One region of the Parageobacillus galactosidasius genome, then DNA from elsewhere that is predicted to be linked to it. Evidence: predicted binding sites of a transcription regulator. Region 1 holds the regulator's gene; the other holds the start of a gene.
The links. The regulator CtsR, encoded in region 1, represses protease genes until heat stress. The targets are predictions, from matches to a motif close to ATGGTCAATAAAGGTCAAACA.

Region 1 (7,866 bases):
ATAGACCGTTTTATATTTAATTTTGTCCCATAACTGTCTGAATTCTTCCTGATTGAATACAGACATATTTAATTTCACTTTTTGCTTTTTGGTCGCGTCTTTGATCGGCAATGCTTGCAAGTGGCGTTTTATTTCTTTTACGATCGCCGGAAGCCATGGCTGAAACTCCGAACTTAAGCGCAAGTCATAGTTTTCTATTGCTTTCTTTAATTCAGAGGTGACCATGCTATGCTTATCGATATAGCCGTTTTGCTTCAATTCTTCATATAATTTCACCGATAAATCGTAGCCCATTTGCATCGGCTCTTCCGTCTTCTCGTCGATATAAATAAGTTTGGCGAATATATGTTTTTCAATTTTGCCGAATTTGACTCCTGTTTCTTCTTCGATTTCTTTTTGCAGCGTCGCGACAAATTCTTCATACGATTCGTTCGCCATGACCGTTAGCGTGTTGATATGATAGTCTTGCACACGCTCCCCGTTTTGGTCGACAGCTAAACGCAAGCCACGCCCGATTTCCTGGCGTCTCGATACATACGTGCCAGCGGAATCTTTCAACGTGCAAATTTGAAAGACGTTCGGGTTATCCCATCCTTCACGAAGCGCCGAATGGGAGAAAATGAAGCGAAGCGGCTCATTGAGGCTAAGCAGCCGTTCTTTGTCTTTCATAATAAGGTTGTACACATCGGTGTCCGCTTCTGTATTTCCTTTTGTATCTTTCAGACGCCCCTTTTTATCTTGTGCGAAATACCCGTTGTGCGCTTTTTCCACGTCCTTATCAATGCCTGGATCATCCCAAAGCTGTCGGTATTTCGGTTTTTGGATCAAATCCTTATATTCTTCCTCAAACATCACCGCATATTTTCCTTTAATCGGATTGCCATCTTTATCATAATCACGGTAATGGGCGACTTTGTCGATAAAGAAAAGGCTTAACACTTTAATTCCGCGCGGGCGAAGCTGCAGCTCTTTGTTCAAATGCTCTTCGATCGTTTTGCGGATTTGATACCGCTTTATCGCATCATCGTCCAAATCGCCGATCGCATCACCGACCCGCAGACGATAGCCATTTACTTCAATCGCTTCGTTTCCTTCCGTCCAATCAATCTGCTCGACGATATAGCCACGATACAATTCTCGTTCCCCGGAAATATCGTACAAATCGTCTCCGTATTTCACCGTTTTCGTCGTCCGCTTCACCTTTCCGCGCGATTCGACGTCCAGTTCGATCTTCGCTTTTCTTTCCTTTACCTCGATTAGTTTTATGTACGGCACATTAAAAGACGGTTCAGAACGAACAGACATCACTTCGATTTTTTTGACGAGTTTTTGATTATACGCGTCGACTGCATCGAGGCGATACACCATATTATATTTTTCCACATGCGTCGCCGAGTAGCGCAGCGTGCAAAGCGGATTGAGCGAAGCGATCGCTTCTTTTGATTTCGGCGTCGTATCGACGCTTTGCGGCTCGTCAATAATAACAATCGGGTTTGTCTGTTGAATAAATTCGATCGGGCGATAGCCATTCAAACGGTCGTTCGGACGGTGGATAACGTTCGCTTTATCTTCTTTATCAGGGTCTTCAAAGCTTTTTCGGAACGCGTCGATATTAATGATCATGATTTGGATTGTTGTCGCTGTCGCAAAGTTACGGACTTGATCGAGTTTTTGCGAATCGTAAATAAAGTATTCTACTGGCGTATGGTCATACAGTTCATTGAAATGGTCTCTCGTAATTTGCAGCGACTTGTACACCCCTTCGCGAATCGCCACGGACGGAACGACAATGACAAATTTCGTAAATCCGTAATGTTTATGCAATTCGTAAATCGTCCGTAAATAGACATATGTCTTCCCCGTACCTGTCTCCATTTCAACGGTAAAATGCATGCCATCAAGCCGCTCACTGCGCGGCAGGCCGTTTTTCATTTGAATGTCCTGCACGTTTTTTAAAATTTCTTCCGGCGTAAGGTCTAAACGATTCCCTACGCCTAAATCCGTTTGAATCATCCCCGCGTTTGGTCCATACGAAACGGTGAAGTTGGACTGGCTCATTTCTTGCCCTTTAAAAATTTGCACAACGGAATCAATCGCCCGCTTTTGATAATCCAAGTCCGCGATAAACTTCAGCTTCATCGGTTACACACTCCTAACATCCGTGATTCCGTGCTTTTTCAATGTTTGAATCGCGTTCGTTTTCACGGCGTCGCTAATAAAGCCAGACTCTTTGAAAATGACTTTCGGCGGCATATGCTCGGATTGATATTTCAACATCTCCTGAACGATATCCAAATCGATGTCATCTTCTAAACATACTAACACGGAACCATAGGCAACGTTATAAATCGTTTTGCCGTTATAATCAATTTCTTCAATCGGTGTGGTGAGCGGCAGGCCGATTTTCAGTAAAATCTCATACAACAAATCTTCTTTCGTGCGGTCTTCTTTAATGTTATCCTGCAAATCGAAAAGGGTTTGCTCCAAGTTGTCAAAATCAGGATCCCATGTTTTCACGTTCGAAGAATCGAGCTTAAACACTTTAAAACCGATGTCTAAATCCGTTTTTCCTGTTTCCTGAACAATTTTCTCGCCCGCGCGGCGGATGCGTTCTTTGCCGATTTCACAAATGTTTTCATATCCCGCTTTATACGCATCTGATTTTTCATCTGTCTTCTCAGGCAGCTGGACCATAATAAACTTACGTTTTCCTCCGTCTTCGGCGTTTAATTGCATCACTGCATGGGCTGTTGTAGCGGAACCTGAAAAAAAGTCAAGGATAATATCATCTTTTTTAGTGCATTGATTAATAATAGAAATTAATAGGGAAATCGGTTTAGGGTAGTCAAAAATTCTGTTTTCAAATAAGTTTTGTATTACTTTTGTGCCCTCTGAATTTAGTCCCGAATATAACTGTGTGACTTCATTAGAATCAACCAACTTTGAATTTTCGTTGATCCAAGTAGAAATAGGATTTACAACAACTTTCAATTCACTTTTAAACCTTTTATACATTGGTTTCTGTTTCGGGTTGTTCGGAAAATATATTCTATTTTCCTTTATTAATTTATCCATTGACTCTTTTACATAAGCCCATACTCTTTGAGGATTAGGCTTATAAACAATTCCTGTTTTTGGGTCAACCAAATCATAATATTGATTAGGTCTTTGTTCTTTAGTCATTCCTACTGTTAAATCACCCTTAATCCATTCACCTCTAGGATCATTATCAGGGTTACTAAAATTACTGTAGATGAGCATTTTTCATTACAATAATTTCCATGGTTAGAGAGACAAACAGGGTACCCCTTACGCGATACGGAGCTGTTTTTTGATCACATCAATGGGAATATCTTGCTTTGCAGCGTCATAAAGATGAGATTTCCCATCGCGTCAAGCGAGTAAGATCCCTCGAAGATGACGAGGTCGATAGGTCCGAGGTGGAAGCGTGGCGACACGTGGAGCTGACGGATACTAATCGATCGAGGACTTAACCAAGCGGAAAAGTGGAGGCGAGCGCTTAGCGTCAAAAGGAAAATGTTCTTCGCCCGTAGAGGTGCTTGCACCTCAAGGGAGAAGGTTATTTGGCGCAAGAGAGCTAGGCACCGGAGCTAGACAACGGAAAAGCATAGGCCGCCTACGCAAGACGGCTTCTTCCAAACGGACGGTTATCTAGTTTTGAGGGAACGAAATCCCTCTTGACAAACGTGATGATTGGAATATAATAATAAATGTCCAATTGAGATAATTGCCTAGTGACAATAGCGGAGAGGAAACACCCGTTCCCATCCCGAACACGGAAGTTAAGCTCTCCAGCGCCGATGGTAGTTGGGGCCAGCGCCCCTGCAAGAGTAGGTCGTTGCTAGGCAATGTAAAAAGAAGCATGCCTTAATGAAAGGCATGCTTCTTTTTTTCTATATTTGCTTACCCTTTCCTTTTATTACCTAAAATCATGTTTCATTTTCGAAAAAAAAGGAAATCATATGACTAGCCATTTTTGTGAGTGACCCTTGCATTTTTTTATAATAAACTATATAGTAGAAGTAAGGTCAAATATAGTCAAAGTCAACTTGGTTTGTAAGGAGGAGGTAGAGTGCCAAACATTTCTGATATTATTGAGCAATATTTAAAACAGGTATTAAATATGAGCGGTAAAGACATTGTGGAAATCAAAAGAAGTGAAATTGCTGATAAATTTCAATGTGTTCCCTCACAAATTAATTATGTTATTAATACAAGATTTACGCTAGAGCGAGGATATATTGTTGAGAGTAAGCGCGGTGGCGGTGGTTACATCCGCATTATGAAAGTGAAAACAAAAAGTGAAGCACAGTTAATTGATCAACTGTTAGAATTAATCCAGCATCGGATTAGTCAATCAAATGCGGAAGATATTATTGATCGTCTTGTCGAGGAAAAAGTAATTACCGAACGAGAAGCAAAGATTATGCTAAGCGTAATGGACCGTTCTGTATTATACATCGATTTGCCCCAACGTGATGAATTGAGAGCACGCATGCTAAGAGCGATGTTGATATCGCTAAAATATAAGTAGGGAGGGGATAAAGTTGATATGTCAGGAATGCAATCAAAGACCGGCAACAGTGCATTTTACGAAAATTATAAACGGCGAAAAAACCGAATTTCATCTTTGCGAACAATGCGCTCAAGAGAATAGTGATATGTTTATGTTTTACGGAAATGATGACTTTTCCTTTAATAATTTATTAGCTGGCCTGCTTAATTTTTCATCTCCAATGAAAGAAATGACGTCAAGCCCGTTCCAAAGCACCGATATTTTACAATGCGAGAAGTGTGCAATGACTTATCATCAGTTTACAAAAACAGGCCGTTTCGGCTGTTCAAACTGTTACCGCACATTTGCTAGATATTTACCACCAATATTAAAAAGACTCCATAGCGGAAATACAACCCATGCTGGAAAAATACCGAAACGAAAAGGTGGAACACTCCATCTGCGCAAGCAAATTGCTATGTTAAAACAAAAACTGCAAGAACTTGTGGCGAGAGAAGAATTTGAAAAGGCGGCAGAGGTTCGTGATCAAATTCGCTCTCTTGAATATCAGTTGCATCAACATCGAGGGGGGGAGATGTAGTTATATGTCGTTTGAGAAGTTTTTTAATACGGCGGTCAGTTCTTGGATGAGTCAAGAGGGGCCTGATTCTGATATCGTGTTAAGCAGCCGTATCCGTTTAGCAAGAAACATTGTTGATTTTCAGTTTCCAACAGTATTTAACAATGAGGAAGCACAGCAAATTGTTTCATTGTTTGAGCAAACATTTGCTCATCGTTTTTACCCGTCTGTCGGTCGTTTTGAATTGTTAAAAATGTCAGAGCTTCAACCGATTGAAAAAAGGGTATTGGTAGAAAAGCATTTAATTAGCCCGCATTTGGCAGAAGATTCTCCTTTTGGGGCGTGCTTGCTTTCAGAAAATGAAGAAATAAGCATTATGATTAATGAAGAGGATCACATTCGTATTCAATGTTTATTTCCTGGTCTTCAATTAACAGAAGCGTTAAAAGTGGCTAATGAGCTTGATGATTGGATTGAGGAACATGTCAATTATGCGTTTGATGAAAAACTCGGATATTTAACAAGCTGTCCGACAAACGTTGGAACAGGGATGCGCGCTTCTGTTATGATGCATCTCCCGGCTCTCGTTTTAACACAGCAAATAAACCGCATTATTCCAGCAATCAACCAACTAGGATTAGTAGTACGCGGAACATATGGAGAAGGCAGTGAGGCGTTAGGTAACATTTTCCAAATTTCAAATCAAATTACATTAGGAAAGTCGGAAGAGGATATTGTGGAAGATTTGAAAAGCGTTGTTCAACAATTAATTGCCCAGGAAAGAATGGCGAGGGAGACATTAGTCAAAACTTTAAACATACAATTAGAAGACAGAGTATTCCGTTCTTATGGGATATTAGCAAATAGCCGTGTTATTGAATCTAAAGAAGCAGCGCAATGTTTGTCTGATGTACGTTTAGGAATTGACTTAGGATATATTAAAAATATTTCGCGCAATATTTTAAATGAGCTGATGATTTTAACTCAACCTGGATTTTTACAACAGTATGCAGGCGGCGTGCTAAGACCGGAAGAACGGGATGTTCGACGGGCGGCACTAATCCGCGAACGTCTAAAAATGGAAGAAAGAAAAGCGATGGAGGGTGATGAATAATGATGTTTGGAAGATTTACGGAGCGGGCGCAAAAAGTATTGGCGCTAGCTCAAGAGGAAGCAATACGCCTTGGCCATAATAACATTGGAACGGAACATATTTTATTAGGTTTAATTCGCGAGGGGGAAGGAATTGCAGCAAAAGCATTAATGGCTTTAGGGCTTGGGCCAGAAAAAATTCAAAAAGAGGTAGAATCGTTAATCGGTCGCGGCCATGAAGTTTCCCATACGATCCATTATACGCCGCGTGCGAAAAAAGTAATTGAACTATCGATGGATGAAGCGAGAAAGCTTGGCCATTCCTATGTAGGAACAGAACATATTTTACTAGGTCTTATTCGTGAAGGTGAAGGAGTTGCGGCCCGCGTACTTAACAATTTGGGAGTAAGTCTTAATAAAGCGCGCCAACAAGTGTTGCAACTGCTTGGAAGCAATGAGTCTGTTTCCGGTCATTCAGGAGGCGGTGCTTCACACGTAAGTACACCAACATTAGACAGCTTAGCTCGCGATTTAACGGCGATTGCTCGTGAAGGAAGATTAGACCCTGTTATTGGCAGAAGCAAGGAAATTCAGCGCGTTATTGAAGTGTTAAGCCGTCGTACAAAAAATAACCCGGTGTTAATCGGAGAACCTGGGGTTGGGAAAACAGCCATTGCTGAAGGTCTTGCGCAACAAATCGTAAATAATGAGGTTCCAGAAACACTCCGCGATAAGCGAGTAATGACGTTAGATATGGGAACGGTAGTAGCTGGTACAAAATACCGCGGTGAATTTGAAGATCGTCTGAAAAAAGTGATGGATGAGATTCGTCAAGCAGGAAATATCATTCTCTTCATTGATGAGCTCCATACGCTTATTGGCGCAGGTGGTGCAGAAGGTGCGATTGACGCATCGAACATCTTGAAGCCAGCGCTTGCCCGTGGGGAGTTGCAATGCATTGGTGCGACTACATTGGATGAGTATCGGAAATATATTGAAAAAGACGCGGCATTAGAACGTCGTTTCCAACCAATTTACGTCGATGAACCGACGGTAGAAGAATCGATTCAAATTTTAAAAGGATTGCGCGATCGCTATGAAGCGCATCACCGTGTATCTATTTCGGATGAAGCAATCATTCAGGCAGTAAAATTATCTGACCGCTATATTACTGACCGTTTCCTTCCAGATAAAGCAATCGATTTAATCGATGAGGCTTGTTCGAAAGTTCGCCTTCGTTCGTTTACTGCTCCTCCACAATTAAAGGAGCTTGAGCAAAAACTTGAGGAAGTACGCAAAGAAAAAGATGCTGCTGTACAAAGCCAAGAATTTGAAAAAGCTGCTTCCTTGCGTGATATGGAACAACGTTTACGTGAAGAATTAGAAGAAACGAAACGCGCGTGGAAAGAAAAACAGGGTCAGGAAAACTCTGAAGTAACAGTGGAAGACATTGCGATGGTTGTATCAAGCTGGACAGGAATTCCGGTGTCAAAACTTGCGCAAACAGAAACAGAACGATTATTGAAACTAGAAGAAATTTTACATTCCCGCGTCGTTGGTCAAGATGAAGCAGTAAAAGCAGTTGCCAAAGCAGTTCGTCGTGCACGCGCTGGATTAAAAGATCCGAAACGCCCGATTGGCTCGTTCATTTTCCTCGGTCCAACTGGTGTTGGAAAAA
Region 2 (7,866 bases), 740 kb from region 1:
TCGCTGCAATCGATTTTAATCATCGGATCCGGTCCGATTGTCATCGGACAGGCGGCGGAGTTTGACTATTCCGGCACACAAGCGTGTATTGCCTTAAAAGAAGAAGGGTACCGCGTTATTTTAGTGAATAACAATCCGGCAACGATTATGACAGACGAAGTTCATGCCGATGCCGTGTACTTTGAGCCGTTGACGGTGGATAGCGTGGAGGCGATTATCGCGAAAGAGCGACCAGACGGGCTATTGGCGACATTTGGGGGACAGACGGGACTAAACTTAGCATTTCAGCTTCATGAAGAAGGAATTTTAGAAAAATATGGGGTGAAACTGCTCGGAACTCCGATTGAAGCGATTAAAAGAGGAGAGGACCGCGAAGCGTTTCGCGCGCTCATGTATGAATTAGGCGAACCAGTTCCGGAGAGTGAAATTATTACGAGTGTCGATGAAGCGGTCGCTTTTGCCGAAAAAATCGGATTTCCGATCATTATTCGCCCCGCCTATACACTCGGAGGAACGGGCGGGGGAATCGCAGAAACGATGGAACAATTTATTGATCTAGTCGAAAAAGGACTCGCGGAAAGTCCAATTACGCAATGTCTTGTTGAACGAAGCGTAGCTGGATATAAGGAAATTGAATATGAAGTAATGCGCGACCATACGAATACGTGCATTACTGTTTGCAATATGGAAAACGTCGATCCCGTCGGCATCCATACCGGTGACTCTATCGTTGTTGCTCCATCGCAAACGTTGACGGACGAGGAATACCAAATGTTGCGATCTTCAGCCATCAAAATTATTTCGGCGCTCGGTATCATTGGAGGATGCAACATTCAGTTCGCGCTAGATCCGTTTAGCAAACGATACTATTTAATTGAAGTAAATCCGCGTGTCAGCCGTTCATCGGCGCTTGCATCGAAAGCGACGGGATACCCGATCGCACGCATAGCCGCGAAATTAGCAGTCGGCTATACATTGGCGGAACTTCTTAATCCAGTAACGAAAACGACGTACGCAAGCTTTGAACCAGCACTCGATTATGTCGTTGTAAAATTTCCGCGCTTGCCGTTTGATAAATTTCCTTTCGGCGATCGCCAGCTTGGCACGCAAATGAAAGCGACGGGAGAAGTGATGGCGATTGACCGCAACATGGAACGAGCGTTTCAAAAAGCGGTTTACTCATTAGAAGGTGCGAATAACGGATTGTATTTACCAGAACTTGCTTCCCATACAGATGATGAGCTCAAACAACTGCTTGTTCGAAAAGATGATCGCCGCTTTTTTGCGATTCTCGAATTGTTCCGTCGCGGAGAAAGGATCGATACCGTATATGAATTAACAAAAATCGACCGTTTCTTTTTGCATTCGTTTTATCAGCTGATCGAATTAGAAAAGAAAGCGAAAGAAACGAGCTTAGAACATATTGATGAATCGACGTTCCGTCTGTTGAAAGAAAAAGGGTTTTCTGATGCGTTTTTAGCGGAAGTATGGAACGTGAAGGAAAAAGACGTAAGAGAAAAGCGAAAACAACTTGGCATCGTTCCGGCATATAAAATGGTCGATACGTGCGCGGCAGAATTCCATTCAGAAACGGATTATTACTATTCGACATATTTCGGCGAAGATGAACGGAAAAAAAGCGATAAAGAGAAAGTATTGATTATTGGCGCAGGACCGATTCGAATCGGGCAAGGAATCGAGTTTGATTACAGCTCTGTCCACAGTGTGTACGCACTTCAAGAAGAAGGATATGAAACGGTATTGATGAACAATAATCCGGAAACCGTCAGCACTGATTTTGCTGTGGCTGACCGTCTCTATTTCGAGCCGCTTACTTTAGAAGAAGTGTTGAACGTGATAGAAGCGGAACAGATTAAAAAAGTCATTGTTCAGTTCGGAGGACAGACGGCAATTAATCTCGTGAAAGGGCTCGAAGAAGCGAATATCACTCTTCTCGGCGTCACTTATGATGTGATTGACCAGCTTGAAGATCGTGATCGTTTTTATCAGCTATTAGAAGAATTGGATATTCCGCACGTACCGGGAATGATGGCAAATAACGAAGAAGAACTTATTTCGAACGCCAAAAAAATCGGTTATCCGATATTGCTTCGTCCTTCTTATGTCATTGGCGGCAGAGGAATGTTCATTGTGAAAAATGAACAACAATTATGCGCGCTGCTAGAGCAGCGAATAATTACGTACCCTGTGCTGATCGATGCATATTTAGACGGAAAAGAAGCAGAAGTCGATGTTGTTGCGGATGGAAACGATATTTTACTTCCGACGATTATCGAACATGTGGAAAAGGCTGGAGTACATTCAGGAGACAGCTATGCAATGCTGCCAGCGCAAACGATTACGGATGAAGAACAATCCAAAATCATTACGTACGCCGAAAAAATTGTAAAGAAATTACAATTTAAAGGCATTATGAATATTCAATATGTCATTGCCAACGATCAGGTATACGTATTGGAAGTGAACCCGCGCGCAAGCCGGACCGTTCCGATCGTCAGCAAGGCAACAGGCATACCGCTCGCGCAAATTGCGACAAAATTATTGCTTGGGAAATGTTTAAGCGATGTCATTGACGAAAAACAGCGGCGTTTGGCGAGCTTGCCATATATTGTTTTAAAATATCCGGTATTTTCGACATATAAATTGCCGGGAGTCGATCCGCTTGTTGGACCAGAAATGAAGTCGACGGGAGAAGGAATCAGCATTGCAAAAACAATGGAAGAAGCGGCGGCAAAGGCGTTTTATTCGTATTTAGCAAAAAAACATAAAGCACGAGAAATTTATGTGAACGGTGAAATAAGCGATGAACTTCTTCAAATTATAAAGGAAAAACAATTAATCATTGTTTCCGACATACCGTTTTCCGAATGGATAAAACGAAAGGAAGCGTTAGCGTTTTTAGATTTGCAAAAAGACGGAAACAGCCAATATAGAATGCTTGCGTTGTCCCGGCAAATTATGACGTTTACAGAAATCGAAACGTTCTGTCTCTTTTTACAAGCGGTCGGTGTGAAAAAGTTTTCTGTTTTATCCATTCAAGAATGGCTTGAAAAGAAAAAACAAATCGAGAAAGCGGTGATTGTATGAAAACAGTCGTTTCATTAAAAGGAAAAGATTTTTTAACATTAATGGACATTTCAACAGAAGATATTCATTATTTGTTGACACTTGCCAAGGAATTAAAGCAAAAACAGCTTGCCGGACAATTGTATACTCCGCTTGTTGGAAAAACGTTAGCGATGATTTTTGAAAAACCATCCACCCGCACGAGAGTATCATTTGAGGTGGGAATGACCCAGCTCGGTGGTAGTGCGCTTTATTTAAATAGCAATGATTTGCAGCTTGGACGAGGAGAAACGATCGCCGATACGGCGAGAGTATTATCGCAATATGTTGACGCGATTATGATTCGCACATTCGCTCATCAAAAATTGGAGGAGCTCGCTGAATATGCGACGATTCCGGTTATTAACGGACTGACCGATGATGATCACCCGTGTCAAGCGCTGGCTGACTTATTAACGATTTATGAAGTGAAGAACACGTTAAAAGGATTGAAACTTGCCTATGTCGGTGATGGCAACAACGTCGCACACGCGCTTATGATTGCGGCTGCAAAAGTTGGCATGGACTGTGTGATCGCTTGCCCGGCTGGTTATGAGCCAAAAGAGAAGTATGTAAATGCGGCAATGCAAATTGGAAAACAAACAGGAGCGAATGTTGCAGTCACGCATAATCCAGTCGAAGCGGTCACCAACGCGGACATCATTTATACAGACGTATGGACGAGCATGGGGCAAGAACAAGAAAGCGAGCAGCGTCTTGCGGTGTTTCAACCGTTTCAAGTCAATTGCGAATTAGCAAAACATGCAAAACCTGATTATATGTTTCTTCATTGCTTGCCAGCCCACCGCGATGAAGAAGTAACAGCCGATGTGATTGATGGACCAAATTCGTTTGTCTTCCAACAGGCCGGAAATCGGCTTCACGTACAGAAGGCGATTTTACTATCGTTATTATGACGAAATCGCACCGGAGATATGCCGGTGCTTTTTTCATGCAGCCATTATTTGTATGGTTATGAACAAAGGAACAGACGGGAATGATAAAAATATACTTCGGATAAGGGGGGATGCTGCAATGGGACAACAGCGCCATTTCCAACCAGGCGACAAAGCGCCGAACAACGGTATATATATTGAAATTGGCGAAACAGGTGATAACGTCAAAAATCCAAAAAAAATAAAACTAAAAGCAGGAGATACGTTCCCGGAAACATCAAATCACAATCGCCACTGGACATATAAGAGAAAACCATAATAAAGAAAAGCGGAGGCGGCCCAATTTCGCCTAAAGGCTGCCCACGTCCTGTGGGCAACGGCGAAATGCCGTCATCCCGGTTCCGTATATTCCCCACTACAAAGCCATTCCTATATTGGAGTGGCTTTCTATTTGAAAAGAAAAGTCGGCATCCGCTATAATATACTTAAAGGTCAAAAAAGGTCAAAAGAGAGGGAAAGTCGATGAACGCAAATAAGTTTACGGAGAAAGTGCAGGAGGCTTTTCTTGAGGCTCAATCGATTGCCATTCGGCGCCATCATCAGCAACTCGATGTCGAACACTTGCTGCTCGCATTATTGCAGCAAGAAGAAGGGCTTGCGAGAAGAATCTTCACACTGCTTCGAGTTAATATAGACGCATTCACTCATGAACTGCAAATGTTGTTAAAGAAAAAGCCAGAAGTGCTTGGGGCTGGTGCGGAAAACCTTTATATGTCCCAACGGCTGCAGCGATTGTTGACAAAAGCGGAAGAAGAAGCAAAAAATATGCAAGACGAATATATTTCTGTTGAGCATTTACTGCTTGCCTTTACATCGGAGGCCGATGATATCGGACGGCTTTTTCATCGTTACAACATTAACCGTTCTTCATTGTTGCACGTATTGACGGAAATAAGGGGGAATCAGCGCGTGACAAGTTCAAATCCAGAAGCTACATATGAAGCATTAAAAAAATACGGCCGCGATTTAGTCGCTGAAGTGAAAGCGGGAAAAATTGATCCTGTCATTGGTCGTGATAGCGAAATTCGCCGTGTTATTCGCATTTTATCACGCAAAACGAAAAACAACCCGGTGCTTATCGGGGAACCGGGTGTTGGGAAAACGGCAATTGTAGAAGGATTGGCGCAACGCATCGTTCGCAAAGATGTTCCGGAAGGATTGAAGGATAAGACGATTTTTGCTTTAGATATGAGTTCGCTCGTCGCCGGGGCGAAGTTTCGCGGCGAATTTGAAGAACGTCTAAAAGCGGTATTGAATGAAATAAAGAAAAGCGAAGGGAGAATTATTTTATTTATCGATGAATTGCATACGATTGTCGGTGCCGGAAGGGCAGAAGGAGCGATAGATGCGGGCAACATGTTAAAGCCGATGTTGGCGCGCGGCGAGCTGCATTGCATCGGTGCAACCACACTTGACGAATACCGGCAATATATTGAGAAAGATCCGGCACTCGAACGGCGCTTCCAGCAAGTTCTTGTCGAAGAACCGAGCGTGGAAGATACGATTTCGATTTTGCGCGGCTTAAAAGAGCGGTTTGAGGTTCATCACGGTGTAAAAATTCATGACCGTGCCCTTGTTGCGGCGGCGACATTGGCCGATCGCTACATTTCGGATCGATTTTTGCCTGACAAAGCGATTGACTTAGTCGATGAAGCATGTGCGACCATCCGTACCGAAATGGATTCCATGCCATCGGAGCTGGATGAAGTGATGCGCCGCGTCATGCAATTGGAAATCGAAGAAGCAGCATTGCGAAAAGAAACAGACGAAGCGAGTAAAGAACGTCTTGAAGCGCTCACCAAAGAGCTGGCTGACTTACGGGAAAAAGCGAACAGTATGAAAGCGCAATGGCAGCAGGAAAAAGAAGCTATCCAGCGCGTGCGTGACGTTCGCGAAGCGCTGGAAAAAGCAAAGCGGGAATTAGAAGAAGCGGAAAATGAATACGATTTAAATAAAGCAGCAGAACTTCGTCACGGCCGCATTCCGCAGTTAGAAAAACAATTAAAGCAGCTTGAACAACAAATGAATGAAAATAGTCAAGAAGGCCGTCTTCTCCGCGAAGAAGTAACAGAGGAAGAAATTGCGGAAATCGTTTCGCGATGGACGGGAATCCCGTTAACGAAATTAGTCGAAGGAGAGCGGGAAAAGTTATTGCGTCTGCACGAATTGCTGCATGAACGAGTCATCGGTCAAGATGAAGCGGTTGAACTTGTTGCTGATGCGGTGTTGCGGGCGCGTGCTGGCATTAAAGATCCTAATCGTCCGATTGGTTCCTTTATCTTTTTAGGACCGACAGGAGTCGGGAAAACAGAACTAGCAAAAACGCTCGCACAAGCGTTGTTTGACAGTGAAGAACAAATGATCCGCATCGATATGTCCGAGTATATGGAAAAACATGCTGTTTCTCGCTTGATTGGAGCTCCTCCGGGCTATGTCGGCTATGAAGAAGGAGGACAGCTAACGGAAGCGGTGCGGCGCAAACCGTATTCCGTCATCCTGTTAGACGAAATTGAAAAGGCGCATCCAGAAGTGTTCAATATTTTATTGCAAATGCTGGATGATGGGCGTATTACTGACTCGCAAGGACGTACCGTTGATTTTAAAAATACGGTTGTGATTATGACATCGAATATCGGGTCGCATTTACTGCTAGAAGGAGTTACGGAAAATGGAGAGATTAAAGAAGAGACGCGTGAGCAAGTATTACAGCAATTGCGCGCTCATTTCCGCCCGGAATTTTTAAACCGAATCGACGACATTGTTTTATTTAAGCCGTTAACCATGAATGAAATAAAAGGAATCGTGACAAAGTTTGCGAATGAATTAGCGAAACGGCTTAGCGACCGTCATATTTCGCTTTCTTTGACAGATAAAGCAAAAGAATATATCGCCGAGTCTGGATTTGACCCGGTTTACGGGGCGCGTCCGTTAAAACGATTTATGCAAAAGCAAATTGAAACACCGCTTGCAAAAGAAATTGTCGCCGGACGTGTGAAAGACTACAGCACAGTTGTAGTGGATTACCGGAACGGGCAAATTGTTGTAGAAGTCCAATAATAGAAACAAGGCTGTCCTTCATTTTAGGACAGCCTTGTTGTTAGTTTTTCTTAGTGGTGTTCTATCGGTTCATCAGGAATCAAGCTTGCTACAATAATAACCAAAATAGTAAAGATCGCCCCTAATAAAGCCCCTGTTGAAAAATTATATGGAATTCCTTGCATAGAGCCAATGACGTATGTAGCCATTTGCACTAAAAGGAACGTCCAGAAAAACGTCCAAAAAAGCCGCATGCTTCTTCCCCCCAATCTCTCTAGCTTCCTTTTCTTATCTTACCACAACTTGATCTTTTAGGCATATACCCGTACTTTTTTTTTCATTCCGCATACTGTATATTGTACAATTATGCATCGTAAAAGCAAGGGTGGATATCAATGACGATTCAACAACGATTTTTTCAGCTCGACGATCAGTGGTGTATCATTCATTTGCCAGAGCGCCCAAACGGATTTGCTGTCTTTATTATTGGCGATACGAATCATTTTGTTAATGAACATACAAGTTTTTGGATAGAGCACAAAGGACGCCATCATCTTCTTTGCGAGTTGCTCGAATATGGTTATACCATTTTTTACTCTCATTTATACGGCCGGCATTGGGGAAGCCCTAAAGCCGTACGCTTGGCTAAGCAACTTATTTACTACGTATTAAAAAGTGAAATATTAAACAATCGTATTTATATTCTTGCGGAAGGAATGGGAGCGCTTGTGGCTTTGCAGCTCCTTGA

Region 2: a site for CtsR is predicted at 4,511-4,531, ahead of clpB (ATP-dependent chaperone ClpB). Genes of this name have one in related genera too.

Annotation. Positions count from the first base shown of each region.
Region 1 is NZ_NDYL01000001.1:96,316-104,181, forward strand. It holds gene B9L23_RS00490 (type III restriction-modification system endonuclease) at 1-2,139, opposite strand, end outside; partial or broken gene B9L23_RS00495 (site-specific DNA-methyltransferase) at 2,143-3,246, opposite strand; rRNA gene rrf (5S ribosomal RNA) at 3,752-3,868, shown strand; gene B9L23_RS00505 (CtsR family transcriptional regulator) at 4,094-4,555, shown strand; gene mcsA (protein-arginine kinase activator protein McsA) at 4,569-5,117, shown strand; gene mcsB (protein-arginine kinase McsB) at 5,122-6,210, shown strand; gene clpC (ATP-dependent protease ATP-binding subunit ClpC) at 6,210-7,866, shown strand, end outside.
Region 2 is NZ_NDYL01000001.1:835,569-843,434, forward strand. It holds gene B9L23_RS04450 (carbamoyl-phosphate synthase (glutamine-hydrolyzing) large subunit) at 1-3,108, shown strand, start outside; gene argF (ornithine carbamoyltransferase) at 3,105-4,043, shown strand; gene B9L23_RS04460 (YjzC family protein) at 4,162-4,341, shown strand; gene clpB (ATP-dependent chaperone ClpB) at 4,545-7,139, shown strand; gene B9L23_RS04470 (YjzD family protein) at 7,190-7,372, opposite strand; gene B9L23_RS04475 (alpha/beta hydrolase family protein) at 7,514-7,866, shown strand, end outside.